Regions from separate parts of the Arthrobacter sp. FX8 genome, predicted to be linked through region 2. Evidence: riboswitches for the same ligand, from Rfam matches in the RefSeq annotation. Region 2 holds a riboswitch; the other holds the start of a gene.
What was found. A riboswitch is a leader RNA that binds a small molecule or an ion and turns the genes downstream of it on or off. The one in region 2 is predicted to bind glycine.
Positions count from the first base shown of each region.

Region 1: another riboswitch for glycine. It lies ahead of gcvP (aminomethyl-transferring glycine dehydrogenase); the one in region 2 lies ahead of gcvP (aminomethyl-transferring glycine dehydrogenase).

Region 1 covers NZ_CP113505.1:136,099-151,478, reverse strand. Annotated here, with positions in the region: gene OUO20_RS00640 (peptidoglycan bridge formation glycyltransferase FemA/FemB family protein) at 1-780, opposite strand, end outside; gene OUO20_RS00635 (lipid II:glycine glycyltransferase FemX) at 913-2,046, opposite strand; gene OUO20_RS00630 (TspO/MBR family protein) at 2,168-2,713, shown strand; partial or broken gene OUO20_RS00625 (L-serine ammonia-lyase) at 2,760-4,198, opposite strand; partial or broken gene gcvT (glycine cleavage system aminomethyltransferase GcvT) at 4,342-5,489, opposite strand; gene gcvP (aminomethyl-transferring glycine dehydrogenase) at 5,501-8,359, opposite strand; glycine riboswitch at 8,413-8,520, opposite strand; glycine riboswitch at 8,547-8,644, opposite strand; gene OUO20_RS00610 (TetR/AcrR family transcriptional regulator) at 8,738-9,274, opposite strand; partial or broken gene OUO20_RS00605 (MFS transporter) at 9,360-10,918, shown strand; gene OUO20_RS00600 (Dps family protein) at 11,000-11,479, opposite strand; gene OUO20_RS00595 (APC family permease) at 11,701-13,257, shown strand; gene OUO20_RS00590 (AMIN-like domain-containing (lipo)protein) at 13,336-13,881, opposite strand; gene OUO20_RS00585 (DUF4193 domain-containing protein) at 14,041-14,343, opposite strand; gene OUO20_RS00580 (hypothetical protein) at 14,436-14,639, opposite strand; gene OUO20_RS00575 (LacI family DNA-binding transcriptional regulator) at 14,745-15,380, opposite strand, start outside.
Region 2 covers NZ_CP113505.1:4,281,647-4,297,026, reverse strand. Annotated here, with positions in the region: gene OUO20_RS20180 (glycerophosphodiester phosphodiesterase) at 1-249, opposite strand, end outside; gene OUO20_RS20175 (DUF445 domain-containing protein) at 382-1,659, shown strand; gene OUO20_RS20170 (LamB/YcsF family protein) at 1,838-2,587, opposite strand; gene OUO20_RS20165 (hypothetical protein) at 2,571-3,371, opposite strand; gene cycA (D-serine/D-alanine/glycine transporter) at 3,544-5,085, opposite strand; glycine riboswitch at 5,136-5,231, opposite strand; glycine riboswitch at 5,232-5,330, opposite strand; glycine riboswitch at 5,622-5,722, shown strand; gene gcvP (aminomethyl-transferring glycine dehydrogenase) at 5,883-8,756, shown strand; gene gcvT (glycine cleavage system aminomethyltransferase GcvT) at 8,766-9,914, shown strand; gene gcvH (glycine cleavage system protein GcvH) at 9,964-10,347, shown strand; gene glyA (serine hydroxymethyltransferase) at 10,344-11,666, shown strand; gene OUO20_RS20135 (L-serine ammonia-lyase) at 12,059-13,498, shown strand; gene lipA (lipoyl synthase) at 13,546-14,559, shown strand; partial or broken gene OUO20_RS20125 (glycoside hydrolase family 65 protein) at 14,585-15,380, opposite strand, start outside.

The DNA of each region.
Region 1 (15,380 bases), 400 kb from region 2:
GATGGATTTCCGGTAGGCCGGGATGTCGATCTTCGCCATCATCAGCTTGGTGAATTCCGGGGTGGTGGTCCGGAGCAGGTGTTCGTAGTAGGCGCGTTCGCGGTAGACGAATCCTTTTTCGTCACCGGCCCGGCTCAGGGCCCCGTAGAAGTCGTCCAGGGTGTCCAGGGTGGCCTGTTCCAGGAAGACGCCGTTCTTTTCCGCTTTGCGGATGGCTTTGCGCGTCCGGTAGCTGGTGCTCATGATCAGTTCTTCGGCGTCCTGGATGCCCACCAGGTTCTTGATGAACATCCAGTTGACGTTGACGAAGTTCATGTCCAGGCCCTGGTGCTTGAACCCCAGCCGTTCCAGGTCGGCCACCAGGGGCCGGTTGTCCTCGACGTCGGGGTGCTCGGCGCCGTCGGCGTCCCGGGCGATGTACCTGACGTTCGGCGAGATCCGCAGTTCAGCGGCTTTACGGCCTGCCGCGTGCTTGCGGAGAAGCTCGACGACGGCGCCCACCAGGTTCCGGTCCGTGTAGTCCATAAGGGGGCCCTTGGCGCATTCACAGACGGTGTAGCCGAGGCGGTTTGCGGTGTAGTTGAGCTTTCCTGCCGCCACGAGTTCCCCATTGCGCCGGACTCCGAAGAGTTCCACCTGCTGGCCGCGTGCTCGCTGGAAACGGGCAAAATCAATGGACTGCAGGAAACTGTTCTGCGGGTGCTTCAGGGCGAAGGCCTCAAAGTCGGCGTCGCTGAGGTTGGCGTATTCAAGCCCGGTAGCGGCGGAAACTGGATTCAAGGGGTGACCTTCTTCTGGACTCTTCGCGGCCTGGTGGGCGCGCGATGGGCGGGCGGTGTTCGGGGCGGCCGGCACGCGGGCGTGCTGGTCCGGCGGGGGTCGCGGGAGCTTTGCGGGTCTGGCGGCTGCAGGTCAGTAGAACTGCTGGCCGGTCCGTGCGGTTTCAATCCGGCGGAAGATCTTTTCGCCGCCTTTGACCCAAAGCCGGTGCCGCAGCGGGGACAGGACGTAGTCGTGGCAGCCCACGAAGTCGGTCACTGTCTTGGTGAAGCTGGTCTTGAACATGCCCATTCCGTAAAGGTTGTGGGTCTTGTCCTTGATGCGCGCAGCTGGAGGCGTGCCGCAGAAGTCGTACTCGGTGCAGCCGAGTTCCTGCATCCGGCGGATGGCCGCCCACTGGACCAGGTGCGAGTCACCGTACTGTTTGCGGTTCTGGGTGGAACCGCCGTCCTTGTAGGTTGCCTTGGCACCGTAGTTGATGACGAATGCGCCCACGCTGGGCTTTCCGTCCTCGTAGGTGAAGAAGAAGTTGCCCTGGCCGCGGTTGCTGAACTCATCCCAGAACTGTGCGTAGTAATCGTAGCTGCGCAGGGGCATGGATCCCTTGGCGCTGACGGTGTTGACCATCAGGTCGTACAGGGCGCGGTAGGTTTCAGGTCCGGGTTCCTGCCGGACCACCTGGCAGCCTTCGCGTTCGGCACGCCGGATGGCATTGCGGGCGCGCGAGGAGATGGCTTTGAATACTGCCTCTTCGGAGCCGGAGATATCCAGCAGGGCGGTGGAGTCGTTGGACTGGATATTGGGCGCTTTCACCAGGTTGGCCGCGCGGAGTTCCTTCTGCACCTCGTCGGAGTCGATAATGTCCGGTTCCACTTTGATGGTGAAGACATTCAGCTTCCTGCCGCGGACAAACGCGGCAACGGATTCAAGGACGGGGCCGAGGTCCGCTGCATCGGCCAGGTCGGGGCCCTTGATCAGGTACCACAACCGTCCCAGGACGGGGAAGCTCTTCTCCAGCACCAGGTTGTAGCTGGAGTTTCCGGGGCTTTCCAGCACCAGGAACCGGACTTTCCAGCCGCTTCCGTTCTTGACCGATGCATAGGCGGCGGACTGCAGCATATTGCCGCCGTTCGGATTGGCCGTGACGTGCTTGTCCCAGTTTTCAATTTCCTCGGCGGTGGCAAAACGTGCGGTGAATTGTCGCAAGGGGGCCTTGTCCAATCGGGTCTGTGCGCGGTTTCGGTAGTTCTGGGTGCGTGCGGACATGCAGCCTCAAGTCTAAAGCCTGATGTGCTTCCGGCTTTTCGCCGCCTTGCAGGGCATGCGGGCCAGCGGGGTTCAGGATGCCCGCTTGACGCCGCTGTTGGCGGTCAACAAGGGTGTAGGCATGAGGCCGGATGGGGAAGAGACTACAGCCCGCACGGGGAGCGACGGACAGCCCTACAGCGCCGGGGTGCAGGTGGCCGCGCTTATCGGATTCCTGGTGGCGTCACTGTTGGTGGCGGCGCTGGGCGGCCTGGCCTCGGCGGCCAATGTCTCCGGCTGGTACGCCACCGCTGACAAGGCGCCCTGGTCCCCGCCCAACGGCGTGTTTGGTCCCGTCTGGACCGTCCTCTATGCGGCAATGGCTGTCGCAGCGTGGCTGGTCTGGCGCCGGCGGACCAGCAGGACACGTCCGGCAATGGCCGCCTACGCCGTCCAGCTGGTCCTCAATCTTGCCTGGACCCCCGCGTTTTTCGCCCTTTACCCCGCCCTTGGCACGCCGGCCCTGTGGCTGGGGCTGGCCATCATCCTTGCCCTGATCGCCGCCGTCGCAGTAACCGTTGTGTATTTTGGTCCCATCAGCCGCACGGCCGGGCTGCTCCTGCTGCCCTACGTGTCATGGCTGGTGTTTGCGGCCAGCCTGAACTGGTGGGCCGCGGCGCATAACTAAGCGATGGTCTCCGCGTGGCCTGTGGCGTCGCGTTGCCAGGTGGGGGTCAGCATTCGACGACGTTGACGGCGAGGCCGCCCATGGCGGTTTCTTTGTATTTGGAGGACATGTCCTTGCCGGTTTCGCGCATGGTGATGATGACTTCGTCCAAGGACACGCGGTGGGTGCCGTCGCCCCAGAGCGCCATTTTCGCGGCGTTGATCGCTTTCGCGGCCGCGATCGCGTTCCGTTCGATGCAGGGGACCTGGACCAGCCCGCCGATCGGGTCGCAGGTCAGGCCCAGGTTGTGTTCCATCGCGATTTCCGCGGCGTTCTCCACCTGCGCCGGGGTCCCGCCCATGACCTCGGCCAGGCCCGCGGCCGCCATCGAGGACGCCGACCCCACCTCGCCCTGGCAGCCGACTTCGGCCCCGGAGATCGAGGCCTGTTCCTTGTACAGCACCCCCACCGCGCCCGCGGCCAGCAGGAACCGCACCACCACAGCGTCCCGGTCCTCCTGGGTGGCCTTGTCCATGCCCGGGGCGAAATGCAGGGCGTAGAACAGCACCGCGGGGATGATCCCGGCCGCCCCGTTCGTCGGGGCGGTGACCACCCGCCCGCCGGAGGCGTTCTCCTCGTTCACCGCCAACGCCACCAAATTAACCCACTCCTGCCAATACCTGGCATCGAACGGGCCCGCGTCCCACGCCGCATCCGTCTCCTCGACCGGGCCGCCCGCGGATTCCTTCTTCAACCGGTCGTACCAGTCAGGGCGCGGCGGCGGACCTTCAACCCGCCCGGCAGCACCCCTTCCCGCCTCAACGAGGCGGCCACGCAGCCCTCCATCACCGACCAGATCTGCAGCAACCCCGCCCGGATCTGCTCCTCGTCCCGGGAGACTTTTTCGTTCACGAGCATCACGTCGGCGATGCCCAACCCGGTCACCGCGCAGTGCCCCAGCAGCTCCGCCGCGGTCCGGAACGGCAGCGGCAGCTCCTGTTTGGACGCGTCCAGTTCCTGCTGCGCCGCGTCCTCCTCGCCCTCCCGGACGATGAACCCGCCACCCACCGAGAAAAACGTCGCCGCATGCAGCACCTCCCCGGCCGCATCAGTGACCGTGAACGTCATCCCGTTCGTGTGCCGCGGCAACACCGTCAACGGCCGCAGCACCATATCCTTCACCCCGTACGGCAAGGCCACAGCACCGGCCAGGTTCAGCACCCCGGTCTCCGCGATCGAGGCCAACCGCTCCTCCACCTCGGCGGGCAGGATCAACTCCGGATGGAACCCCTCCAACCCCAACAAAACGGCGGTCATCGTCCCATGCCCATGACCCGTCGCCGCCAACGACCCATACAAATCAACCCGCAACCCCGCCACATCACCCAGGACACCCAGGCCCTTGAGCTCCTCAGCGAACACCGCAGCAGCCCTCATCGGCCCCACAGTATGCGAAGACGAAGGCCCAATCCCGATCGAAAACAGGTCAAAGACACCAACAGCCATAACGGGGTATTTCCTAACTAAATCTGGTTCGGTTGCCGCTCAACCCACTTCCTGTACGTCCTGTCAGCCTCGACACACCGGTCCATGCGCACCAGGGGCCGGCAGAGCCGGACCCGAAGCCCGGCCACGGTGCGGTACAGGGCTTACTTTTGGCGTTTGTAGAACGGGAGGTCGACGACTTCGAATGGCTCCGCCTTGCCACGGAGGTCCACGTCGAGGGCGGTGCCGGGTGCCGAGTATTCGACGTCGACGTAGGCCATGGCGATGGGGTAGCCAAGGGTGGGCGACGGCTGGCCGGAGGTGACTTCGCCAACCGTGGCGCCGTCCTTGAGGACGGGATAGTGCGCGCGTCCGGCGCGGCGGCCCTGGCCTTTGAGCCCCACGAGGCGGCGGCCGGAGGTGCTGCCGGCTCCGGCTTCCTTTTGGCGGCCAGGGCGGCTTTGCCGACGAAGTCGCCTTCCTTGGAGAGCGCGACGACGGGGCCGAGGCCGGCGGCGAACGGGTCGCCCTGCAGGGACAGTTCGTTGCCGTACAGGGGCATTCCCGCTTCGAGGCGCAGGGAGTCACGGGAGGCGAGGCCTGCCGGGGTCAGTTCCCTGTCGTCGGCGACGGCGATCAGTGACTGCCACAGCGCGGGGGCATCGTCGTTGCCCACGAAGATTTCGAACCCGTCCTCACCCGTGTACCCGGTGCGCGCAAGCAGGAGTTCCTTTCCGGCGCCGCCTACCAGGAGCGGCACGCTGACGGCGGCGTAGTACTTGAGCTCGGTGACCAGTGCGTGCTGCGCGGCCGGGACCAGGCGCAGCAGGAGTTCCTGGGCCTTGGGGCCCTGGACGGCGATCAGCGACGTGCGGGCTGAGGCATCCTCCACTACAACATCGAACCCGGCGGCCCGTTCCTGCAGGGCTGCGGCGACCACGGCGGCGTTGCCCGCGTTGGGCACCACCAGGAAGACGTCGGTACCATCCTGTGCGGAGGGGCGGCGGTACGTGATGAGGTCGTCGATGATACCGCCGTCCTCGTTGCAGATCAGCGAGTACTTGGCCTTGCCCACGGCCATGGCGGAGATCTTTCCCACCAGGGCGTAGTCCAGGAAGGCTGCGGCATCCGGGCCGGTCACCCAGACCTCGCCCATGTGGGAAAGGTCGAACAGGCCGGCAGCCTTGCGGACGGCGTGGTGTTCAGCAAGCTCCGAGCTGTACTTCAGCGGCATCTGCCACCCGCCGAAGTCCGTGAAGGAAGCTCCAAGCTTCTTGTGCTCGTCGTAAAGCGCGGTGTATTTCTCGGTCATGGCGCCGGTCCTTAGTTTTCGAAGTCTTCCAGCGGCGGGCAGGAGCAGATCAGGTTCCGGTCACCTGCGGCGCCGTCGATCCTGCCCACGGGCGGGAAGTACTTGTCCTGCTTGTGGTGGGCAGGGAAGGCCGCCTGCTCGCGGGGGTAGGCGCGGTCCCAGTCAGAGCTGACGACGGCGGCCGCCGTGTGCGGTGCGCGGCGCAGCGGTGAGTCCGCCACGGCAAAGTCGCCATTGGCCACCTGGTCGATTTCCTTGCGGATGCTGATCATGGCCTCGATGAAGCGGTCGATCTCCGCCAGGTCCTCGGACTCGGTGGGCTCCACCATCAGCGTGCCCGCCACCGGGAAGGACAGGGTGGGGGCGTGGAAACCGAAGTCGATCAGCCGCTTGGCCACGTCCTCGGCCGTGACTCCCGTCTTCGCCGTGAGTTCGCGCAGGTCCAGGATGCACTCGTGCGCCACCAGCCCGCCTTCACCGGTGTAGAGGACCGGGAAGTATTCGTTCAGGCGGGACGCGACGTAGTTGGCCGCCAGCAGCGCGGACTTGGTGGCCTCGGTCAGGCCCTCACCGCCCATCAGCTTCACGTAGGCCCAGGAAATCGGCAGCACGCCGGCCGAACCGAACCGGGACGCCGAGATCGCCACACCGTGCCCGGCTTCGTGCGCCGCCTTGTTCGCGTCGCCCGGCATGAACGGTGCCAGGTGCGCCTTGGCGGCAACGGGCCCGACGCCGGGTCCCCCGCCGCCGTGCGGGATGCAGAAGGTCTTGTGCAGGTTCAGGTGGGACACGTCCCCGCCGAACTGGCCCGGCTGGGCCAGCCCTACCAGGGCGTTGAGGTTGGCGCCGTCGATGTAGACCTGGCCGCCCGCGGCGTGCACAGCGTCACAGACTTCGCGGACATCCCCATCGTAGACACCGTGGGTGGAGGGGTAGGTGATCATGATGCAGGACAGGACGTCCTTGTTGGCCTCGATCTTGGCCGTCAGGTCGTCGTGGTCGATGGTGCCGTCGGCAGCCGTGGCCACGACGACCACCTTCATGCCCGCGAGCACGGCGGAGGCGGCGTTGGTGCCGTGCGCCGAGGCCGGGATCAGGCACACGTTGCGCTGCTGCTCGCCCCGGGAATGGTGGTAGCCGCGGATCGCGAGCAACCCGGCGAGTTCGCCCTGCGAGCCCGCGTTGGGCTGGATGGACACCTGGTCATACCCGGTGATCGTGGTCAGGTCCGCTTCCAGGCCGGCGATGAGTTCGCGCCAGCCTTCGGTCTGGGAGTCCGGGGCGAACGGGTGGATCGAGGCGAACTCCGGCCAGGAAATGGCTTCCATCTCGGCCGTGGCGTTCAGCTTCATCGTGCATGAACCCAGCGGGATCATGGTGCGGTCCAGCGCCAGGTCGCGGTCCGAGAGCTTGCGGATGTAACGCAGCAGCTGGGTTTCAGACCGGTGCGTGTTGAAGACCGGGTGCTGCAGGTAGTCGGAGGAACGCTCGCCGGCGGCCTCCAGCCCAAAGCCCTGGCCCTCGCCCTGGACCTCGGCAACCGTGGCGCCAAAGACGTCGGCAACCTGGGCGACGATGGCCGCCGTCGTGGTTTCATCGAGGGCGATGCCTACGGTGTCGGCGTCGACGCTGCGCAGGTTGATGCCCCGCGCCTCGGCGTCGGCGATGATGCCAGCAGCCCGTCCGGGGACCCGGACCGTAAGGGTGTCGAAGAAGCTCGTGTGCAGCACCTCGACGCCGGCGGCCGCAAGCGAGGCCGCCAGGCTACGGGCGTGGCGGTGCGCCGTTTGGGCAATCGCCTTCAGTCCGTCGGGGCCGTGGTAAACGGCGTACATGGACGCAACGATGGCCAGCAGCGCCTGGGCGGTGCAGATGTTGGACGTGGCCTTCTCGCGGCGGATGTGCTGCTCGCGGGTCTGCAGGGCCAACCGGTAGGCAGGCGTGCCGGCGTCGTCCTTTGACACCCCAACCAGGCGGCCAGGCAAGGAACGCTCCAGGCCTTTGCGGACAGCCATGTAGGCGGCATGGGGGCCGCCGAAGAACAGCGGCACGCCAAAACGCTGGGCTGAGCCGACGGCAATGTCCGCGCCCTGCTCGCCCGGAGGTGTGATCAGTGTCAGGGCCAGCAGGTCCGCAGCCACGGTGACCAGCGCGCCCCGGTCCTTCGCTGCAGAGATCACCGCGGACTGGTCCCACACGCGGCCGGAAGCGCCGGGCTGCTGCAGCACGATCCCGTTGATGTCGCCCTCGGGCAGGCCCTTGGACAGGTCGGCGACCTCCACCTCGAAGCCGAGCGCCTCCGCACGCCCCAGCACGATGGCGATGGTCTGCGGCAGCACGTCGATGTCCAGGACGGTCTTGCCGTCTGCCGCGGGCTTGGTCTTGTTGGCGCGGCGCATCAGCAGCACGGCCTCGGCCACGGCCGTTGCTTCATCCAGCAGCGAAGCGTTGGCGATGGGCAGGCCCACAAGGTCCTGCACCATGGTCTGGAAGTTCAGCAGCGCCTCAAGCCGGCCCTGGGAAATCTCCGGCTGGTAGGGCGTGTAGGCGGTGTACCAGGCCGGGGATTCCAGGATGTTGCGGCGGATCACCGGTGGAGTCACGGTGTCGTAGTAGCCCTGGCCGATCAGCTGCACCGCCGTCTTGTTCTTGGCGGCAAGCTTCCGCAGTTCCGTGAGGACTTCAACCTCACTGAGGGCGTCCTGCAGGCGAAGGGCGGTGTCCTGGCGGATGACCTTGGGAACCGCGGTGTCCACAAGGGAATCGACCGAGTCGTAGCCTACGGCTTTGAGCATGGTGTCGACGTCGGCCTGGCGGCGCGCGCCGATATGGCGGTCTACGAAAGTGGTGGAGGCTGGGGTAACCGACACGAAGGAACTCCATTTACTCAGGCGGCGAAGGGTACGCCACAGCTATTCGGGTTCCTCCCCGCTCTGTATTGGACCTGAGAGTTTCCGCGTTCCCTGCCTGGGCAGGACCCGCTTGCACCGTCGGTGAGCACAACAGTCCCTACCTCTCCAAAAGAGAATAAGACTGCCTGCTGCTTTCCAGAGGTGCCTCGCCGCGGCGGTACGGGGGCCTGCGAGATTCCTGGGGAGGATTTGCTCCTACGGCGCCTGCCTGTACTTCCGGCAGAACTCTCCCGCCGCAGATCAAAGGCTATTCATTTGTTGGATCATGAAGGCCGGTGACAGCCCTCACAACTTTCTATTGTCCTACGCGGCAACCCCTCCCGGCAAATGACGGAGCTACCTGCGGAGCCGTTCCAGCGCGGCCAGGAGTTCCTCCACGTCAGCGGCCGCTCCCCCAGCCGGCGCAGGGGCCACGGACAGCATGGCGTTGAAGTACAGGCCGTCCCCCATATAGAGGACTGCCTTGGCCAGCCCAGGTCCCACATCCGCAGCAATTTCGTCCAGCCAGCGCTGCTGGATGGCCGCGAAGCGGCGCCGCGTCTCCTCGTGGGCCACCTCTGCAAGCCGGGTGGCGGCCACGATGGCACGGTCCAAAGGGGTATCCGCCCAGACCGAGGAACGGATGAAGTAGGCCGCGGCGCCTTCAGCTGCCGACGCCATGGCATCGGCATCCTCGCTCGCCAGGCCCTCCAGGCGGTCAAGCAACACGGCAATCAGGGCTTCCTTGTTGGGAAAGTGGTAGAGGAGGCCGCCTTTGGATACGCCGGCCTTGCGAGCCACGGCATCGAGGGTGGCCGCCCGCTCACCCACTTCAATCAGCAGGGACTCGAAGGCGTCAAGGACCGCGTCACGGGCAACAGGCTTTCGGGGCATGCCCTCCATCATGCCCTCCCCCGTGCAGGAATGAGGAAAACCATCGCATTTTTAAACTATACCGTCCGGACGGTATAGTTATCTCATGACCACTTCCATCGAGAGTTCGGCAACCGGGCAGGCAAGCAGCACTTCCGTGCGTCCTCCGTGGCGCGACTGGCTGGCGCTGGGGCTCCTGATGTTTCCCGTGCTGCTGGTGGCGGTGGACAACACCGCACTGACGTTCGCGCTGCCGGCCATCGCCCGGGCCCTGGAACCCACGGGCGTGCAGCTGCTGTGGATCGTTGACGCCTACCCCCTGGTGCTGGCCGGGCTGCTGGTATCAATGGGAAGCCTCGGCGACCGGATTGGGCGGCGGAGGCTGCTCATCCTTGGCAGCATCGGCTTTGCCGCGCTGTCCGTTGCGACGGCTTTTGCGCCCGCGCCGGAATGGCTCATCGCCGGCCGCGCCGCCCTGGGATTCTTCGGCGCCATGCTGATGCCGTCCACCTTGTCGCTGATCCGCAACATTTTCCCCGAGCCCAATCGCCGCAGGCTGGCCGTCGCCATCTGGGCCGCCGGATTCTCCGGCGGCGCGGCCCTGGGTCCGATCTTCGGCGGCTGGCTGGTGGAGCACTTCTGGTGGGGTGCCGTCTTCCTGGTGGCGGTCCCCCTCATGCTCCCCCTGCTGGCGTTTGGACCGGCCCTCATCCCGGAATCGAAGGATCCGGCACCCGGCAAGGTGGACATCCCCAGCATCCTGCTCTCCATGCTGGTCATGGTGCCCGTTGTCTACGGGATCAAGGCAGTTGCCACCGAAGGTCCAGGGGCGGCAGGTCTGGGCGCCATCGCTTTCGGCCTGGCCATGGGGGCGGTGTTCGTGCAGCGGCAGCAGCGGCTGGCGCACCCCTGCTGGACATGTCCCTGTTCCGGAACAGGGTGTTCAGCATGGCCATCAGCGCCAACATCCTTGCCTTGTTCTCCTTCAACGGCTTCATCCTGTTCCTCGCCCAGCACCTCCAACTCCTCGAGGGAATGACGCCGTCCGCAGCCGGCGTTGCCATGATCCCGGCACTGGCCGCCACGGTGGTGGCCGGCCTGGTGGTGGTGCCGCTGGTCCGCAAGGTCCGCCCGGGATACGTGGTGGCTGCGGGGTTGGCGTTCAGTGCCACCGGCTACACCATGGTGGCATTCGGGAATCACGACGGCGGCCCCTCGCTGCTGCTGGCAGCCCTGCTGGTCCTTGCACTGGGCGTGGGTACGGCCGAAACCATCTCCAACGACCTCATCCTCGGGTCCGCGCCGCCGGAGAAGTCAGGCGCTGCCGCGGCAATCTCCGAGACCGGCTACGAGGTGGGGTCGCTGCTGGGCACGGCGGTACTGGGCTCCATCCTGACGGCGTCCTACCAGCAGAACCTGCGGCTGCCCGCAGGCCTTGACGGCATGCTGCCCGGCTCCTCCCTGCACAGCGCGAGGGAAACACTTGCCGGCGCAGTGGAAGCAGCAAACCTGCTGCCCGCTTCCCTATCGGACACCGTCCGGGACGCTGCGGCGTCAGCGTTTGATTCCGGCGTGCACATCACTGCGGCAATTGGGCTGGTACTGATGGCGACGGCGGCAGTCCTCGCCGCCGTCGTGCTGCGGAAGGTGCCGAAAGCGGCCTGACCAAGCGAAACAAAAAGGGCGCCTGGTACCGGATCAATTCCGATACCAGGCGCCCAAAGGGTCCAGGCGGGTGGCTGCCGGCTACTTGGAGTCGGCGGCTGTGACCTTGGCGGTCGGCTTCATGTTTTCAGCCTGCACCATCCAGGCAAACTGCTCCAGCCGGGCAATGAACTCGTGCAGGAGGTCCGCGGAGGTGGGATCCTCCTCGTCCACCTCGTCATGGACTTTGCGCATGGTGCCCACGGCGGCTTCCATGGCGGCAACGATCCGCTCGATGGCATCCGTAGTGCTGATCAGCCCCTCAGGGAACTGGGCCAGGCTGGTGGTTTCGGCAACGGTGGAGCTGCGGCCGTCCGGGAGTGCATGCAGGGCGCGCATTCGTTCGGCTGTGTCGTCGGCGAACTGGCGGGCAGCGTCGACGATCTCATCAAGCTGCAGGTGCAGGTCGCGGAAGTTGGTGCCCACGATGTTCCAGTGCGCCTGCTTGCCCTGGACGTGCAGTTCGATCAGGTCGGCCAGGACAGCCTGCAGATTGTTGGTCAGTGTCGGTGAAGCTTTCATGCGTCCTCCTCAAGTGGTCCAATACGGCCGACGCTACCAGCCGAGCACCTAGCGGCGGCAGGGCTTTCGGCAATTTCTCAGTGAGCTTACTAATTTGGAAAGGAAGTCATAAACGAATGTGATTCATATTGCGTCTTGCATCACAGGTCCGGCACCCCCATACTAAATGAACGCCATTCATATAGTGACCTCCGTCTCACAGCCTTCCAGAAAGTGGTGCCATGACAGAGACAATCCGCACCAGTACGGCCAAACCCGGTCCGCACGCCCACGCCCCGTCCGCGGACGGCGTCAGCGCCAAAGGCCTCAAGGGCGGGCAGCTCGGGCTCCTCGCCGTCGTCGTCCTGGGCATTTCAACCATCGCCCCCGCCTACACCCTCACCAGCGCACTCGGACCCACCGTCAATGAAGCCGGACTCCAGTTGCCAGTCATCTTCCTGATCGGGTTCATCCCCATGATCCTGGTCTCGCTCGCCTACCGGGAGCTCAATGCCGACTCCCCGGACAGCGGCACAACCTTCACCTGGGTGACCAAGGCCTTCGGCCCCTGGGTCGGCTGGATGGGCGGCTGGGGCCTGCTGGCCGCCAACATCATCGTGCTGTCCAACCTGGCCGGCGTCGCCGTCGACTTCTTCTACCTCTTCCTGTCCCAGCTCACCGGCTCACCGGAACTGGCAGACCTGGCCGGCAACAAAGCGTTGAACGTCCTGACCTGCTTCGTGTTCGTGGCGCTGGCTGTTTGGGTCAGCTACCGCGGGCTGCACACCACCAAGGTGGTGCAGTACGGCCTGGTGGGCTTCCAGCTTCTGGTCCTGGGCCTGTTCGTCGCCATGGCCTTCGCCAACTGGTCCACGTCCGAAACGGCCATCCCGTTCAGCTGGGACTGGTTCGACGTCACGAAGATCGAGACGTTCGGCCAGATTGCCGCCGGCATCTCGCTGTCGATCTTCGTGTACTGGGGCTGGGATGTGTGCCTAACGGTCAACGAGGAAACAGCGAACGGCCAGAAGACGGCCGGACTGGCCGGCACCCTGACCGCCGTCATCGTCCTGGCCATCTACCTCCTGGTCAGCATCGCCACCATGATGTTCGCCGGCGTCGGGGACACCGGCAACGGCCTGAACAACGCCGACAACCAAGAGAACATCTTCACGGCCCTGGCCTCCCCCATCATGGGCCCCTTCGCCATCCTGATGTCCCTCGCCGTGCTGTCCAGTTCCGCGGCCTCCCTCCAGTCCACGTTCATGTCGCCGTCCCGAAGCCTGCTGGCCATGGCGCACTACGGCGCCCTGCCTGAACCGTTCAGCCGGATCAGCAGGAAGTTCGCGACGCCGGGCTACGCCACCATCGCCGCCGGCATCCTGTCCGCCGGGTTCTACGCGGTGATGCACGTGGTCAGCGAAAACGTCCTGAATGACACCATCCTGGCCCTGGGTCTGATGATCTGCTTCTACTACGGCCTCACCGCGCTGGCCTGCACCTGGTACTTCCGCCACAGCCTGTTCAACAGCACCCGCCACTTCCTGCTGCGGCTGGTATGCCCGGTGGTGGGCGGCGTGGGCCTGTTCGTGGTGTTCGTCCAGACCGCCGTGGACAGCCTGGCGCCGGAGTTCGGCAGTGGTTCCGAGGTCTTCGGCGTGGGCCTGGTGTTCATCCTGGGCATCGGCATCCTGGCCCTGGGCGCCGTCGTCATGCTGGTCATGTCCCGCACGCACCCCGGCTTCTTCCGCGGCGAAACCCTCAAGCGGGACACCCCCGCGCTGGTAGTGCCGGAATAGATCGCTGGAGGCCGCCACAACGCTGCCTGAACGAAAAGGTGCCGTGCCCCCATCAGGGGCACGGCACCTTTTTCGTTTTCACCAGTAGTGCGCCACGTCGATCACCAGGCGCGAGCCCGGGCCGGGACCGGCCAGGGTGAAGACCCGGAACGGCAGGCGGGCCCGGACGCCCAGACCGAGGCTTGTGTACCCCTCGAAGCTTCCGGCCGAAACCACCTGGCGGAACGTCTGGTAGCCGGCCACGTTGCTGAGTTCAGCCTTGTCCGCCGGGTTGTAGGTGGGGTTGCCGTTCTGGTCGTAGGACGGCGCCTTGATGCTGATATGCAGGCGCGCGCCGCCCCGTACCGGGATGACGGCCCCGGAGCCTTCCTGCTCAATCCGCGGCACATACTGCACCGTGTAGGACACGGCGGGCCCGTTGAGGTCCACCACCAGCCGGTCGAAGCAGTAGTGCTGCCCGGTCCGGACATTGGTGACCGATGCGGTCCCCGTATCCTGCCCGGTCTTCGCAAGGGAGCCCCATGTGAGGCCGCAGTAGGGCGCCGCCGAGGCGGGCGCCTGGACCACGATTCCCAGCCCGGAAGCCAACAGGATTGCCGCGAGCCAGGTGAGGAACTTCTTCATAGCAGTGCCATCCACGACTAAAGACCATTGGATGCTTCCAGCGTAGGAGTGTCCGGACCGGGAAACGAGGGGGCATTTTGATAACGACGGCGTCCGGGGACAAAGCAGCGCCGGCCACCTCGGGGAGGTGGCCGGCGCCGGCAAAAATCAGGAAGACACTCAGCCTTCGCAGTCGCGGCAGTACTTCAGGCCGTCCTTTTCACGGGCAACCTGGGAGCGGTGCCGGACCAGGAAGCACGACGAGCAGGTGAACTCATCGGACTGCTCGGGAACCACAATGACGGTCAGTTCCTCATTGGACAGATCGGCGCCGGGCAGGTCGATGCCTTCAGCGGTGTCGTTCTCGTCGACATCGATAACCGCGGTCTGCGCGTTGCCGCCCCGTGACGCCTGGAGGGCCTCGAGAGAGTCGGCCGGCGACTCTTCTTCCTGCTTGCGTGGAGCATCGTAATCGGTAGCCATAGCGTGTTCACTTTCGTTGCTGCGCAGCGCCATTTCAGGCACCTCAGTGCAGCAGTTTAGGGCATTATCGCGCTACCGTCGCAATAGTGTGGCTAAGCAGACATTCTGCCGCTTCCGCCGGCTGTTCCTGCATGCCCGGACCGGGCCTGGTCGGCACCGAGGGACACTCCGCTCAAGGCCGGAAGCCAGCCCCACCGGGTGGCGTCGGCCATGGCGCCGGCGGCACTGGACTCGGATTCGTAGGTGAAGGTGTCCAGCAGCCAGTCGCGGAGCCGGATGAGCAGGGTAGCCGTCATGCACTGAAAACTACGCAGCGATTGTTGTGGCCACGTTTCGCGCCGGTCTCCCCGGATTAAATCAGCTGCCGGCAGGATCTCCGGCCGGATTCGGCAGGCGGGTTCTTAGGCGGGCGGTGCCGTGCTGCTGCGCAGGACGAGTTCCGGCTCCACGACAAGTGTCCGGGGTCCTTCCGCGCCGCTGAACGCCGTCAACATCATCTGCATGCACCGCCGGCCCAGTTCCTCGAAATCCTGCCGGACCACCGTCAGCGGCGGACTGAAATAGCCGGCCTCGGGCTGGTCGTCGAAGCCCACCACGGACACGTCCTGCGGCACTTTGATGCCGGCCTCGGTCAGGGCGCGCAGGACTCCCAGGGCCATCTGGTCGTTGCCCACGAAGAGGGCGGTGGCCCGGCGGGTGGCCGCGATCCGCCGGCCGATGGCGTAGCCGCTGCCGGCGCTCCAGTCACCTTCGATGATCAGGTCCGCCTCGAGTCCTGCGGAGGCAAGGGTGGACCGCCAGCCGTCGGCACGCGCCACGGCATCGATCCAGTCCTGCGGGCCCGCGACGTGCCCGATCCTGACGTGCCCCTGCCCAATGAGGTGCCGCACGGCGAGTTCGGCCCCGCGGCGCTGGTCCACCCTGACGCCGCCAACAGTGTCATTCCCCTCGGGTCCAACGGCCACCACCGGGACCCCGATGGGAAGTTCCGCCAGGGCGGCCAGCGTCTCAAGGTGCGGAACGATCACCACGATGCC
Region 2 (15,380 bases):
CAGCTGGTGCAGCTCACGCAGGGTCCGTTCAGCCACCGGCCCGGTCCCGTCCGACGTCCGGTCCAGGTTGGCGTCATGGAGCAGGACCAGGTGCTGGTCCACGGTGAGGTGGACATCGCACTCCACCCCGTCGGCCCCGTCAGCCAATGCCTGCAGGTAGGCGGCCCGGGTGTGTTCGGCGTATGCGCCGCTGGAACCACGATGGGCAAAGACCAGCGGCCGCTGCGGCACTGACTCGTCAATTGTCATGGACACACGGTAGCCGACCGGCCCCCGCCTTCGGGGCTAGGCTTGGCACATGCAGGTGAACTCTGAGGCAACTACTGGGCCAACCACGCAGGATCCCCCGCCGAGGCCGCACAGCAGGTGCGCCCTGGCACTATGGCGGCAGGCGCCGTCGTAAGCCGCCAGCCCGGTGCCGGCGACGCCGAGAAAGCGGCAGCGCTGCGGAAGATGAAGCTGCTGGCGCTGAGCCTGCTGATCGCCATGGCCGTGATTTTTGTCTTTGCGTTCGCGCTGCAGAAGGACTACCCGTGGCTGCAGTATGTGCGCGCGGCGGCCGAGGGCGGAATGGTGGGCGCGCTGGCCGACTGGTTCGCCGTGACGGCCCTGTTCAAGTACCCCATGGGCATCAAGATTCCCCACACCGCCATCATTCCCCGCCGGAAGGACCAGATCGGGGCCTCGCTGGGCGAGTTCGTGGAGACCAATTTCCTCTCCGAGCAGGTGGTCCAGGAGAAGCTGGCCAGCGTCAACATCGCGCGCCGGGCCGGCGTTTGGCTGGCTGGCCCTGGTGGTGCCGAACGCGTGGCCAAGGAGGGAGCTGCCGTTATCCGCGGCGCCTTCAAGGTTTTGAATGACGACGACGTCCAGGCCGTCATCGAGGGCATGGTGCGCAAGCATCTGCTCACCCCGCCGTGGGGACCTCCCGTGGGCAGGCTGGCGGAGCGCATCTTCCATGACGGGCACCATCACACGCTGGTGGACCTGCTGGTGGACCGCGCGGCGGACTGGGTGGATGACAACCACGAAACCGTCACCCGCCTGGTGTCCGACCGCTCCCCCACGTGGGTTCCGCAGTTCGTGGACGGACTGGTGGGCGACAAGGTCTATATCGAGATCCTGAAGTTCGTCCGTGCCGTCCAGGCTGACCCCCGCCACCAGGTGCGGCAGTCAATCGACAAGTACCTCAACGACCTGGCACAGGACCTGCAGCATGACCCCGCGATGATTGCGCGCGCGGAAGACATCAAGGCGCAGGTCCTGGGCGACCCCGAAGTGCGCGAACTGGCCTCGCGGACCTGGGGAACGGTCAAGAACGCGCTGCTGGGCGCCGTGGATGATCCGGACAGCGAACTCACCATCAAGTTCAAGGCTGCGGTGCGCGATTTTGGGTCACGGCTCGTGGACGACCCCGAACTGGCCGGGAAGGTCAACGCATGGATCGGTGACGCCGCCGGGTACCTGGTCCGCACCTACCGTTCGGACATCGCAGGCGTTATTACGGACACCGTGGCGCGGTGGGATGCCGAGGAAACCTCGCAGAAGATCGAGCTCCAGGTGGGTAAGGACCTGCAGTTCATCCGCATCAACGGCACCGTGGTGGGGTCCCTGGCCGGGCTGGGGATTTTCACGGTGGCGCAGCTGGTCTTTGGGTAGTTTTCCGCTGCTGTAGGTCCCGGGTGGACTTGGCGCTGCGCATCTTCCTTTTCGCTCGGGATATTTGGGGTGCGAAAAGGAATGTGCGTGTCGATAAGGCGTACGACGGCGGCACGGAGGGCTGGAGTGACGCTGGAATTGTTGGAAAGAAGTCGGCCCGCCGTACGGCTGCAGGCTCCTACGCGAAGGACTCCAACCCGACGCCTGCATCCTGAAGTCCTGCCCTGATCCGGGCCGCCATTTCTACGGCGTCAGGGGTCCCGCCGTGAATGCACAGGGAGTCGGGCCGTACCGCAATTACGGATCCGTCCACGGCAACCACTTCGCCTTGCGTGGCCAGGCGGACGGCCCGTTCGACCACCGCATCGACGTCGTACAGGACGGCATCGTCCTCGGAGAGCGGCACCAGGCTGCCGTCGGCGAGGTAGGCACGGTCGGCGAAAGCCTCAACGAACACCGGGTGCCCGGCTTCCTTGGCCTGCTTCAGCAGCTCCGAGCCCGGGAAGCCCAGGAACGGAAGGCCTGGATCGTAGGCGTTGACCGCAGCCACTACGGCGGAGGCCTGCTCGGCGTCATGGATCGTGGTGTCGTACAGCGCTCCATGCGCCTTCACATAGTCCACGGAGGCGCCCACGGCATGCGCAACCCCGTCGAGCGCGCCCAGCTGGTACAGCACGTCCCCGAAGAGCTCGTCGAAGCTCATGCCAAGCATGCGGCGCCCGTAGCCGGCCAGGTCCCGGTAGCCCAGGTGCGCACCGACGGTGACATCAAGTTCGTACGCGGCCCTGCAGCTGTCGAGCATGGTGACGGGATCCCCCGCGTGGAGGCCACAGGCTACGTTGGCGCTGGTTGCCAGCTGGAGCATCGCCGGATCGCCTCCCGCGGTCCAGGAGCCGAATGATTGGCCTACGTCAGCGTTGAGATCCAATGATGTTGCCTTCCAGCGTCAGGTTGTCCGGCCCGGCAGCGGAAGTCAGCTCCCCGGGAATGGTGTCCGGCATCGGCCCGAACGCCTCCCGGGCATTCTTGGCCACCGCACGGCCCATCACGAGGTTACCGGCTCCGCCGACAACGGCCCCTATGCCGAACGGGAGGGCCCGCCCGAACAAGGCAGTCCCTTGGCGCTTGAGCAGGTTCTTGAGGAAGGCATGCTGGATCCTCTTCCGGACGCTGCCGAAACCCGGCACCACCATGGATTTGGACAGCGCGTTGCCCCAGGTGTTGGTGGCGCCGCCGGATGCCTGGCCGCTGAGCGTGCCCAGCAGGGCGGTGCCCTCCTCGCCGAGCATGATGGCCATGACCATGGTGCCGGCCTTTTCCGGGTTGGTCAGACGGATGCCGTGCAGTTCAGCCAGCGATGTTGCGTACAGGGCTGTGGCTTCCAGGAAGCCAACGGTGGCGGCTGCGGAAAGTCCCAGCGACGCCACGGTTCCAACGCCGGGGACGACGGCGGTGGCACCCACCAGGGCTCCCCCTCCGGCAACAGCCCGCAGGTAGTCGCGCTCTGCAATGTCCGCCAGCTGCGCGGCCGTCGCCCGCGGATGCCTCTTCTGGAGCCTGCGGATGTAGCCAACCACCAGGGGCCGCTGGATCTGCACTGCTTTCAGGAGCATGTTGTGGACGCCGGGCTTGGGCTTGCCCTCGGCGTCAAACATTGCGTTGTGGGCGGTTTCCTGTGCGATGCGTACTGCGGGGTTGCTGCGCCGGGCCATGGTCACCTTCATTCAAATCGACCTGCAGCGGCTAGGCTGCCGTGCCTTTCCATCCTATGTGGATAGACACTAAGCATGCTTAACTTCCGGGCCGTGGCTTCGTCCGGCGGGCTGCGGCGGCAGGATGCGGTACCTGCACCTCACCGCCGCCGCTGCAACCCGCCGTCGGACGTTACTTCCCGGCCTGCTGGACCTCGCGCCCCGCCGCCCCGGCGTCCTGGCCACCGCTGCGCGCGGCAGTGGCCTGGTCTGCCTGAAGCTCGGCACGGAAGACCTCGAAGCGGGCCAGGTGGGCGGGACGGCGCCGCAGGATGGCCCAAGCCACGCCCAGGATGACGAACCAGATGGGGGTTACCAGCAGTGCAACGAGAGTGTCGGGCTGGGTGGTCAGGGCCCAAAGGACGAAGGCGAAGAATGCGTACACCACCCACACGGCGGGAATGCCACCGGGCATCTTGAACTTCGACGCCGCATGCAGGTGCGGCCGGCGGCGCCGGAAGGAGATGTAGCTGGCGAGGATGATCGACCAGACGAAGACGAAGCAGACCGCAGACACGGTGGTCACCATTTCAAAGGCCATGCCAACATCCTGGCCGGCATACATGAGTACGACGCCGGACAGCAGCAGGACGCAGGACAGGAACAGCGCGTTGCTGGGCACCTTCCTCGTGGAGAGCCGGCTGAAGATACCGGGGGCGTCGCCTTCCTGGGCCAGGCCGAAGACCATGCGGGACGTGGAGTAGATGCCGGAGTTCGCGGAGGACATCGCCGAAGTCAGGACCACCAGGTTCACCACCGTGGCCGCGGCGCCGAGGCCGGCCAGGGAGAACATCCCGATAAAGGGGCTGTGGCCGGCGGCGAACTGGGTCCACGGGGTGACCGCCATCAGGATGACCAGCGCACCGACATAGAAGAGCAGCACGCGGACGGGGATGGCGTTGATGGCCTTGGGCAGCGTGCGCTCGGGGTTCTTGGCCTCGGCGGCGGTGGTTCCCACCAGTTCGATGCCTACGAAGGCGAAGACTGCGATCTGGAATCCGGCCACGAAGCCCATGAACTCATTGGGGAAGAACCCGCCATGGCTCCACAGGTTGGTGAAGCTTGCGGTGCCCGCGTCGCTCTGGAAACCGGTGAAGATCATGAAGAGTCCCACGATGATCAGGGCTGCGATGGCGACGATCTTGATGAGGGCGAACCAGAACTCGGTCTCGCCGAACGCCTTGACGGTGGCGAGGTTCAGCAGGAGCAGGATGCCCACCGTGGCCAGGCCCGGGATCCAAAGTGGCAGCGCCGGCCAAAGTTCCTTTGAGTACCCTGCGATGGCGATGACGTCGGCGATTCCGGTGATCACCCAGCAGAACCAGTACGTCCAGCCGGTGAAGAATCCGGCCCACGGCCCCAGGAGATCGGCGGCGAAATCACTGAAGGACTTGTAGTTCAGGTTGCTGAGCAGCAGTTCACCCATGGCCCGCATGACGAAGAAAAGCATGAAGCCGATGATCATGTATACGAAGATCACGGATGGGCCGGCCGCGGAGATGGTCTTGCCGGAACCCATGAACAGGCCTGTGCCGATCGCGCCGCCGATGGCGATGAGCTGGATATGCCGGTTGGTGAGCTGCCGCTCCAGGTGGGGAGGCTCGCTGCGGGCTGCCGTGGCAGCGCCCGGGGTGCGGGCTGGTTCGCCGTTGGACGTGGGGGGATGAATCGCCATGAGGAACTCCATCGATAAAGCGGCTTTTGGGTGCCGCAAAAGATTTGGTTCCTCCCCGCTCTGTAGTGGACCTGAGAGTTTCCGCAGCAAAAGCCGCTTGCACCGCCGGTGAGCCAGGGTCATGCCCGGCTGCTTTCCAGAGTTGCCTGTCCGCGGCGGTACGTGGGCCTGAGAGTTTCCTGGGGAGGGTTTGCTCCTACGGCGCCTGCTGGATGTACCCGGCAGGGCTCTCCCGCCGCAGGTCGAAGGCGTATTCAGTTGGAAGCCGCAGGCTTTTTGGGCCACGGCCGGTCATGCAATGGGACAGGCGCCGACTGGTGGGCTGCTCCGGATACGCTGAGCCAGCCACCGGCGGCGCCAATCCCGGGGTTCAGTGTGGTGTCCGTCACGATCGAATGTCAAACCCCTCCCGACACAAGCGGGGAAGAACGGCGTCACGTGCCCCTCGAGCCCCGCACGGAAGCCGCCCGATTTGCCACGGACGGGTCTATCCCGGTACCTTGTGAGCCGAATCACCCACATTTGAATAAGCCTTTCGAGCTGTGACGGGAGAGTCCTCCCGGCGAAACACCGGTCAGGCGCCGTAGGAGCAAATCCTCCCCAGGAATCTCTCAGGCCCCCGTACCGTCACGGCGAGGCGACTCTGGAAAGCAATCAGGCTTCTGCCTGGTTCACCGACGGTGCAAGCGGTCCCCTGCCAACAGCAGGCAACGCGGAATCTCTCAGGTCCAATACAGAGCGGGGAGGAACCCATCCCACGCCGTGCCACCTTCGGCCGGCCAGATCTGGAGTTCCTCATGACGATTCATTCGCATCCAACATCGTTTGTTGACCGCCATATCGGCGCGCGCCGCCAGGCCGACATCGACACCATGCTCAAGGCCATCGGCTACGACAGCCTGGATGGCCTGGTTGACGTGGCCGTCCCCGCGCCCATCCGCCAGGAAACTGCGCTCAAGCTGACCGACGCCCTCAGCGAGGTTGAAGTCCTCACGGAACTGCGGAAGCTTGCCGCCAAGAACAAGACGGCAGTCCAGATGATCGGCCAGGGCTACTACGACACCGTGACTCCGCCGGTGATCCGCCGCAACATCCTGGAATCCCCGGCCTGGTACACCGCCTACACGCCCTACCAGCCGGAGATTTCCCAGGGCCGGCTTGAGGCGCTGCTGAACTTCCAGACCATGGTGCAGGACCTGACGGCGCTCCCGGTAGCCAACGCTTCCTTGCTGGACGAGGCAACGGCGGTGGCCGAGGCCGTGCTGCTGATGCGCCGCGCCAACAAGTCCAAGGCAGCGAAGGACGGCAAGACGGTGCTCGACGCCGACTGCCTCCCCCAGACCATCGCCATCGTGCTGGGGCGGGCGGAGGCGCTCGGCTTCGAGGTGGAGGTCGCCGACCTGTCCAAGGGCCTGCCCGACGGCGACATCAACGGCGTCGTGCTGCAGCAGCCCGGGGTCTCCGGCCGCGTGTGGGACCAGTCCGCCGTGATCGCCGCTGCCAAGGACCGGGGCGCGCTGGTCACCGTGGCTGCGGACCTGCTGGCCCTGACACTGATCACACCTCCGGGCGAGCAGGGCGCGGACATTGCCGTCGGCTCCACCCAGCGTTTTGGCGTGCCGCTGTTCTTTGGGGGGCCGCACGCCGCCTACATGGCCGTCCAAAAGGGAATGGAACGTACCCTCCCGGGCAGGATCGTGGGCGTCTCCAAGGACAACGCCGGCACGCCTGCCTACCGGTTGGCCCTGCAGACCCGCGAGCAGCACATCCGCCGCGAGAAGGCCACGTCCAACATCTGCACCGCCCAGGCGCTGCTGGCCATCGTGTCCTCCTTCTACGCCGTTTACCACGGCCCCGACGGCCTGAAGGCAATCGCAGAGACCGTCCACGACAAGGCCAGGGTCCTGGCAACAGCACTCACGTCACTGGGCCGCGAACTGGTCACGGACTCCTTCTTCGACACCCTCACCGTCCGCGTTCCGGGCAAGGCCGCCAAGGTGATCACCGCCGCTGAAGCCCGCGGCATCAACCTGCGCTTCATCGATCCGGACACGGTGGGCGTCTCCGTTGATGAGACGACGACGGCGGCAACACTTTCCGCCGTCGCCGTCGCCTTTGGCGCCGGTCCGGTGGGTGACGCCCAGGGATTCGAACTGCCCGACACCATTGTGCGCACCTCGGCCTACCTGCAGCACCCGGTCTTCAACACGCACCGGTCTGAAACCCAGCTGCTGCGTTACATCCGCAAGCTCTCGGACCGCGACCTGGCGCTGGACCGCACCATGATCCCGCTGGGTTCATGCACCATGAAGCTGAACGCCACGGCCGAGATGGAAGCCATTTCCTGGCCGGAGTTCGCCTCGATCCACCCGTTCGCCCCGGACTCCCAGACCGAAGGCTGGCGCGAACTCATCGCCGGCCTGGAAGCGGACCTCGCCGAGATCACCGGGTATGACCAGGTGTCCATCCAGCCCAACGCGGGCTCGCAGGGCGAACTCGCCGGGCTGCTCGCGATCCGCGGCTACCACCATTCCCGGGGCGAGCAGCAGCGCAACGTCTGCCTGATCCCGGCCTCGGCGCACGGCACCAACGCCGCCTCCGCCGTGCTCGCGGGCATGAAGGTGGTGGTGGTGGCCACGGCTGCCGACGGCACCATCGACCACGACGACCTGACGGCCAAGATCGAGGCCAACAAGGACGTCCTCTCGGCCATCATGATCACGTACCCGTCCACGCACGGCGTGTACGACTCCGATGTCCGCGAAGTCTGTGACGCTGTGCATGCTGCGGGCGGCCAGGTCTACGTTGACGGCGCCAACCTCAACGCACTTGTAGGGCTGGCCCAGCCGGGCCAGTTCGGCGGGGACGTGTCCCACCTGAACCTGCACAAGACCTTCTGCATCCCGCACGGCGGCGGGGGACCCGGCGTCGGGCCCGTTGCCGCCAAGGCGCACCTGGCACCGTTCATGCCGGGCGATGCGAACAAGGCGGCGCACGAAGCCGGGCACGGTGTGGCGATCTCGGCGTCCCGGTTCGGTTCGGCCGGCGTGCTGCCGATTTCCTGGGCCTACGTGAAGCTGATGGGCGGTGAGGGCCTGACCGAGGCCACCAAGTCCGCGCTGCTGGCGGCCAACTACGTCGCGTCCCGCCTGAACGAATACTTCCCGGTCCTCTACACCGGTGAAGGCGGGCTGGTGGCGCACGAGTGCATCCTGGACCTGCGCGAACTCACGGCGAAGACGGGAGTCACGGCCGAGGACGTGGCCAAGCGGCTGATCGACTTCGGTTTCCACGCCCCCACCCTTTCGTTCCCTGTCGCGGGCACGCTGATGGTGGAGCCCACCGAGTCCGAGGACCTGGCCGAGATCGACCGCTTCATCGAGGCCATGATCACCATTCATGGCGAGATCCAGCAGGTGGCCAGCGGCGACATCACCCTGGAGGCATCCCCGGTGCGCAACGCACCCCACACGGCGGCCGCCGTCGTCAGCTCTGGCTGGGACCGCGCCTACCCGCGGGAGCAGGCCGCATTCCCCGTTGCCTCGCTCCGCCAGGACAAGTATTTCCCGCCCGTCGGCCGGATCGACGGCGCCGCCGGCGACCGGAACCTGGTCTGCTCCTGCCCGCCCCTCGAAGCGTTCGAGGACAGCACAGCCGAATTTGAGAACTGAGGACTTCCAATGACTGAGAACTACACCGCTCTTTTCGAGCAGCACAAGAAGGCCGGGGCCTCGTTCACGGACTTCGGCGGGTGGCAGATGCCGCTCAAGTACGAGTCTGAACTCGCGGAACACCATGCCGTGCGCAGGGCGGCCGGCCTGTTCGACCTCTCCCACATGGGCGAGGTCTGGGTGACCGGCCCCGACGCCGCCGCGTTCCTGGACTACGCCCTTGCCGGCAAACTGTCCGCGGTGGCCGTGGGCAAGGCAAAGTACTCGCTGATCTGCAACGCCGATGGCGGCATCATCGACGACCTCATCACCTACCGCCGGCCATCCCCCGAAGAGGGCGTGGACAGGTACCTGGTGGTGCCCAACGCGGGCAACGCCGCAGTGGTGGCCAAGGAACTGCTGGAACGCGCCGCCACCTTCGACGTCACTGTGGAGGACGCCTCCGCCGACACCTCGCTGATCGCCGTCCAGGGACCGAATTCCGAAGCGATCCTCCTGACGCTGGTCCCGGCCGAACAGCACGCACTGCTCACCGGGCTCAAGTACTACGCCGCCGTCGAGGTGGGCATCGCCGTCAACGGTACGGTCCAGGACCTGCTCGTGGCCCGGACCGGCTACACCGGCGAGGACGGCTTCGAGATCTACGTTCCCAACCTGGACGCCCCCGCACTGTGGGAGGCCCTGCTCCAGGCCGGCGAAGGCTCCGGCCTGGTTCCAGCCGGACTGGCCGCACGCGACTCGCTCCGCCTCGAAGCCGGGATGCCGCTCTACGGCAACGAACTCTCCCGCCACGTCAACGCCTACGCGGCCGGCCTGGGCCCCGTGGTGTCGCTGGCGAAGGAGAGCGGCTTCGTAGGCAAGGACGCCCTGGCCGCCGTCAAGGGCGCAGGAGTCGGTTCAAGCATCGGGCAGAAGCTGGTGGGCCTCAAGGGTGCCGGACGCCGCGCTGCCCGCGCCCATTACCCCGTCCTCAAGGACGGCACCCTGGTGGGCGAAGTAACCTCCGGCCAGCCCTCCCCCACCCTGGGATACCCCATCGCCATGGCCTACGTCGACGTCGAATTTGCTGAAGTCGGGACCGTCCTGGACATCGACCTCCGCGGCAAGCCCGAGCGCTTCGAAGTCGTCCCCCTCCCCTTTTACAAGCGCCAGAAGTAAATCGATTTCGCCCAACCACCACAGGTTTTGAAGAGAAGGAAAGTAGACAATGAGCAAAGTTGTTTCTGAACTGAAGTACTCCGCCGAGCACGAGTGGGTTGCTGTTGACGGATCCGGCCCAGCGGGGATCGGGATTTCCGCCGTTGCTGCCGACGCCCTGGGCGACATCGTGTACGTGGACCTCCCCGAGGTCGGCTCCACCGTGACGGCCGGCGAGACCTGCGGCGAGGTGGAATCCACCAAATCCGTCTCCGACCTCTACGCCCCCGTGACCGGTGAGGTCACCGAGATCAACGACGGCGTGGTCACGGACCCCGCCCTGATCAACAGCGATCCCTACGGTGCGGGCTGGCTCTTCAAGGTGGCCGTTACCGAGGAAGGCCCGCTCATGTCGGCAGAGGAATACGCAGCAGCAAACGGCGGCGAGCTGTGAGCGCCCCGGCAGAAGTGGGCGCCTTCGAGCAGGTGGCCTCCCCAAGCCTGAACGCCGACCTGTCCGTCCTGGACCCTGAGGTTGCCGCGAAGATTGACGACGAGCTTGGCCGCCAGCGCGACGGCCTGGAGATGATCGCGTCCGAGAACCACACGGCCGCTGCGGTCATGCAGGCCCAGGGCTCGGTCCTGACCAACAAGTACGCCGAAGGCTACCCCGGCAAGCGCTACTACGGCGGCTGCGAGCACGTGGACGTCATCGAGCAACTCGCCATCGACCGGGTCAAGGACCTCTTCGGCGCCGGGTTCGCCAACGTCCAACCACACTCCGGTGCACAGGCCAACGCCTCCGTCATGCACGCCCTGATCAAGCCCGGCGACACCATCATGGGCCTCAACCTGGCGCACGGCGGCCACCTGACCCACGGCATGCGGATCAACTTCTCCGGCAGGCTCTACAACGTGGTCCCGTACCAGGTCCGCGAGGACACCCACACCATCGACATGGCAGAGGTGGAACGGCTGGCCCAGGAGCACAAGCCTCCGCTGATCGTGGCCGGCTGGTCCGCTTACGCCCGCCAGCTGGACTTCGCAGAATTCCGCCGGATCGCCGACTCCGTGGGGGCCTACCTGATGGTGGATATGGCGCACTTCGCCGGACTGGTGGCGGCCGGGCTGCACCCGTCGCCGGTGCCGCACGCCCACGTCACCACGTCCACCACGCACAAGACCCTGGCCGGTCCGCGCGGCGGCATCATCCTGACCAACGACGCCGACATCGCCAAGAAGATCAACTCGGCTGTGTTTCCCGGTCAGCAGGGTGGCCCGCTGGAACACGTGATCGCCGGCAAGGCCGTGGCGTTCAAGATCGCAGCGTCCGAAGAGTTCCGCGAGCGGCAGGAGCGAGTCCTTGCCGGTGCCCGCCTCCTGGCGGAACGCCTGGTCCAGCCGGACGTCACCGCCAAGGGCATCAGCGTGATCTCGGGCGGCACCGACGTGCACCTGGTCCTCGTTGACCTGCGCAACTGCGACCTCGACGGGCAGCAGGCCGAAGACCGGCTCGCCGCCATTGACATCACCGTCAACCGCAACGCCGTTCCCTTCGACCCCCGCCCGCCGATGGTCACCTCAGGCCTGCGCATCGGCACGCCCGCACTGGCCACCCGCGGGTTCGGCGAGGACGCCTTCCGCGAGGTTGCGGACATCATCGCCCAAGCTTTGATCGCCGACGCCGACGCCGACCTCTCCGGTCTGCGTCACCGCGTCGAGGTCCTGGCTTCGGCGCACCCGCTCTACCCGGGCGTGGCACCTCTGTCCTGACCGTTTCTGGTCGCCTTTGGCCCGGTGGGAGCGGCATCCTCCGCGTGCTCGGTCGCGAAGACGCCCGCTGAGCGGACGTATCGCTCCCTTAGACGCACGCTTCCGGATACCGCTCCCACAGGGGCCGGGGGCAAGGCACCTTGGGCACGGACGCGAGTTCGCTGCCGCATACGGGTGGGAGCGGAGCGTGTTGTTTTTCTTCCGCCCATCCCGGGTCGCGGAGGCCGTCTCCTGCTTACCCTGTCGCTTTGGTGACGGACCCTTGGGTGGCTGGGGGATTCCGGAAGCGTGCGTCAGAGGCGAGGAACGAGCCAGCACGCGGAGGAATTCCGCTGGCGCCCACCCCAGCCCGGCCACACCAACCGAACCACAGTTTCAGTAAGGATTTAGTTATGGCAGTCGGAGTCTTTGACCTGTTTTCGATCGGGATTGGGCCTTCGTCTTCGCATACTGTGGGGCCGATGCGGGCTGCTGCGGTGTTCGCTGAGGAGCTCAAGGGCCTGGGTGTCCTGGGTGATGTGGCGGGGTTGCGGGTTGATTTGTATGGGTCGTTGGCGGCGACGGGTCATGGGCATGGGACGATGACCGCCGTTTTGTTGGGGTTGGAGGGGTTCCATCCGGAGTTGATCCTGCCCGCCGAGGTGGAGGAGCGGCTGGCCTCGATCGCGGGGACCGGGGTGCTGAACCTGGCCGGTGCTGTGGCCTTGCCGTACGGGGTGAAGGATATGGTGCTGCGGCCGTTGACGGTGTTGCCGCGGCACACGAACGGGATGACGTTCACGGTCACTGATGCGGCCGGGGAGGTGCTGCATGCGGCGACGTTTTTCTCGGTGGGTGGCGGGTTCATCGTCCGGGAGGGCGAGGAGGACGCGGCGCAGCAGGAACTGGACGCGTCCAAACAGGAGCTGCCGCTGCCGTTCCGGACCGCGGCGGAGCTGCTGGGGCACTGCGCGGTGACCGGGCTGGGCATCGCCGACGTGATGCTCGTGAACGAAAAAGTCTCCCGCGGTGAGGAGCAGATCCGGGCGGGGCTGCTGCAGATCTGGTCGGTGATGGAGGGCTGCGTGGCCGCCTCGTTGAGGCGGGAAGGGGTGCTGCCGGGCGGGTTGAAGGTCCGCCGCCGCGCCCCTGACTGGTACGACCGGTTGAAGAAGGAATCCGCGGGCGGCCCGGTCGAGGAGACGGATGCGGCGTGGGACGCGGGCCCGTTCGATGCCAGGTATTGGCAGGAGTGGGTTAATTTGGTGGCGTTGGCGGTGAACGAGGAGAACGCCTCCGGCGGGCGGGTGGTCACCGCCCCGACGAACGGGGCGGCCGGGATCATCCCCGCGGTGCTGTTCTACGCCCTGCATTTCGCCCCGGGCATGGACAAGGCCACCCAGGAGGACCGGGACGCTGTGGTGGTGCGGTTCCTGCTGGCCGCGGGCGCGGTGGGGGTGCTGTACAAGGAACAGGCCTCGATCTCCGGGGCCGAAGTCGGCTGCCAGGGCGAGGTGGGGTCGGCGTCCTCGATGGCGGCCGCGGGCCTGGCCGAGGTCATGGGCGGGACCCCGGCGCAGGTGGAGAACGCCGCGGAAATCGCGATGGAACACAACCTGGGCCTGACCTGCGACCCGATCGGCGGGCTGGTCCAGGTCCCCTGCATCGAACGGAACGCGATCGCGGCCGCGAAAGCGATCAACGCCGCGAAAATGGCGCTCTGGGGCGACGGCACCCACCGCGTGTCCCTGGACGAAGTCATCATCACCATGCGCGAAACCGGCAAGGACATGTCCTCAAAATACAAAGAAACCGCCATGGGCGGCCTCGCCGTCAACGTCGTCGAATGCTGACCGGCAACAACCTGCCGCGAATCCCCAAGCAAGCAAAGGAAACAACCATGACATTGGCACCTGAAGGCCGGAAGATGCTGCGGATTGAGCAGCGCAACGCTGCGGTCCCGGTGGAACGCAAACCGGAGTGGATCAAGGCCAAGGTCCAGATGGGCCCGGAATTCGTCCAACTCAAGAACCTGGTGAAAAAGGAAGGCCTGCACACCGTCTGCGAAGAGGCCGGCTGCCCCAACATCTTCGAGTGCTGGGAAGACAAGGAAGCCACCTTCCTGATCGGCGGCTCCGAATGCACCCGCCGCTGCGACTTCTGCCAGATCGACACCGGCAAACCCTCACCCCTGGACCGGTTCGAACCCACCAAGGTGGCCCGCTCCGTCCAATCCATGCAGCTGCGCTACGCCACCGTCACCGGCGTGGCCCGTGACGACCTGGAAGACGAAGGCGTCTGGCTCTACGCCGAAACCGTCCGCAAAATCCACGAGCTGAACCCCGGCACCGGCGTGGAACTGCTCATCCCGGACTTCTCCGGCAAACCCGAGCACATCAAGGCCATCTGCGACTCCGCCCCCGAGGTCTTCGCGCACAACGTCGAAACCGTGCCCCGGATCTTCAAGCGGATCCGCCCCGCGTTCCGCTACGACCGCTCCCTGGACGTCATCACCCAGGGCCGGAACCTGGGCATGGTCACCAAGTCCAACCTCATCCTGGGCATGGGCGAAACCCGCGAAGAAATCAGCGAAGCACTCCGCGACCTTCACGCCGCCGGCTGCGACCTGATCACCATCACCCAGTACCTGCGCCCCTCCGAACGGCACCTGCCCGTGGACCGCTGGGTCAAACCCCAGGAAATCGTGGACCTCCAGCACGAAGCCCAGGAAATCGGCTTCCTCGGCGTCATGTCCGGCCCCCTGGTCCGCTCCTCCTACCGCGCCGGCCGGCTCTGGGCCACCGCCATGCGCAAAAAAGGCCGCGACATCCCGGCCGAACTCGCCCACATCGCCGACGGCATCCAGGACTCCGGCACCACCCGCCAGGAAGCCGCCACCCTCCTGGCAGGCTAACGCGCCCCTGCACGCACCCGTGAACCTAGCTTCTGCCGCGCACCACGGGAATGCTCGCCGTCGGTGGTCCGCTCGGGAAGACCGTGGGCTCCGGCTCCGGGATGCGCTCCAGGTGCACCTGCACGGGCTGGCCCGTGACCATCAACCGCTGGCCGCGGACGTCCACCTCCAGCGGTTCGCCCTCCTGGACCGTGAGCGTAATGGCGTCGGCAGAAAGCCGGACCAGCAGCAAGCGGCCGCGGATCTTCAGGTGGAAGGCAAGCCCTTCCCACTGTCCAGGCAGGCGCGGATCGAAAAACGGGACCGGGCCCTGGTCGCGCAGTCCGGCGAAACCGCACACCAGGGAACTCCATACGCCGCCTGTGGACGCGATATGCACGCCGTCGATGGTGTTGCCGTGGGTGTCGTCGAGGTCGATGAACACGGCGTTGGTGAAGTGGTCCAGGGCCTCCTTGAAGTAGCCCACCTCGGCGGCCATGATGCCCTGGACGCAGGCGGACAGGGTGGAGTCGCCCGTAGTGATGGGATCGTAGAAGTCGAAGGCGCGCTGCTTTTCCTCCGCCGTGAAATCCTGCCACTGCAGGAACATGGCAAGCACCGTGTCGGCCTGCTTGAGGACCTGGTGACGGTAAATCACCAGCGGGTGGAAGTGCAGGAGCAGCGGATACTTGGACCGCGGCGTGGTCCAGTCCCAGGCCTCCAGGGTCATGAAGTCATTGTCCTGGGAGTGCACCTGCATCCGCTCGTCGAACGGAAGCTGCATCCGGCTGGCCGCGGCTTCCCACATCTGGCGCTCTTCGTTGGTGATTTCGGCATGCTCA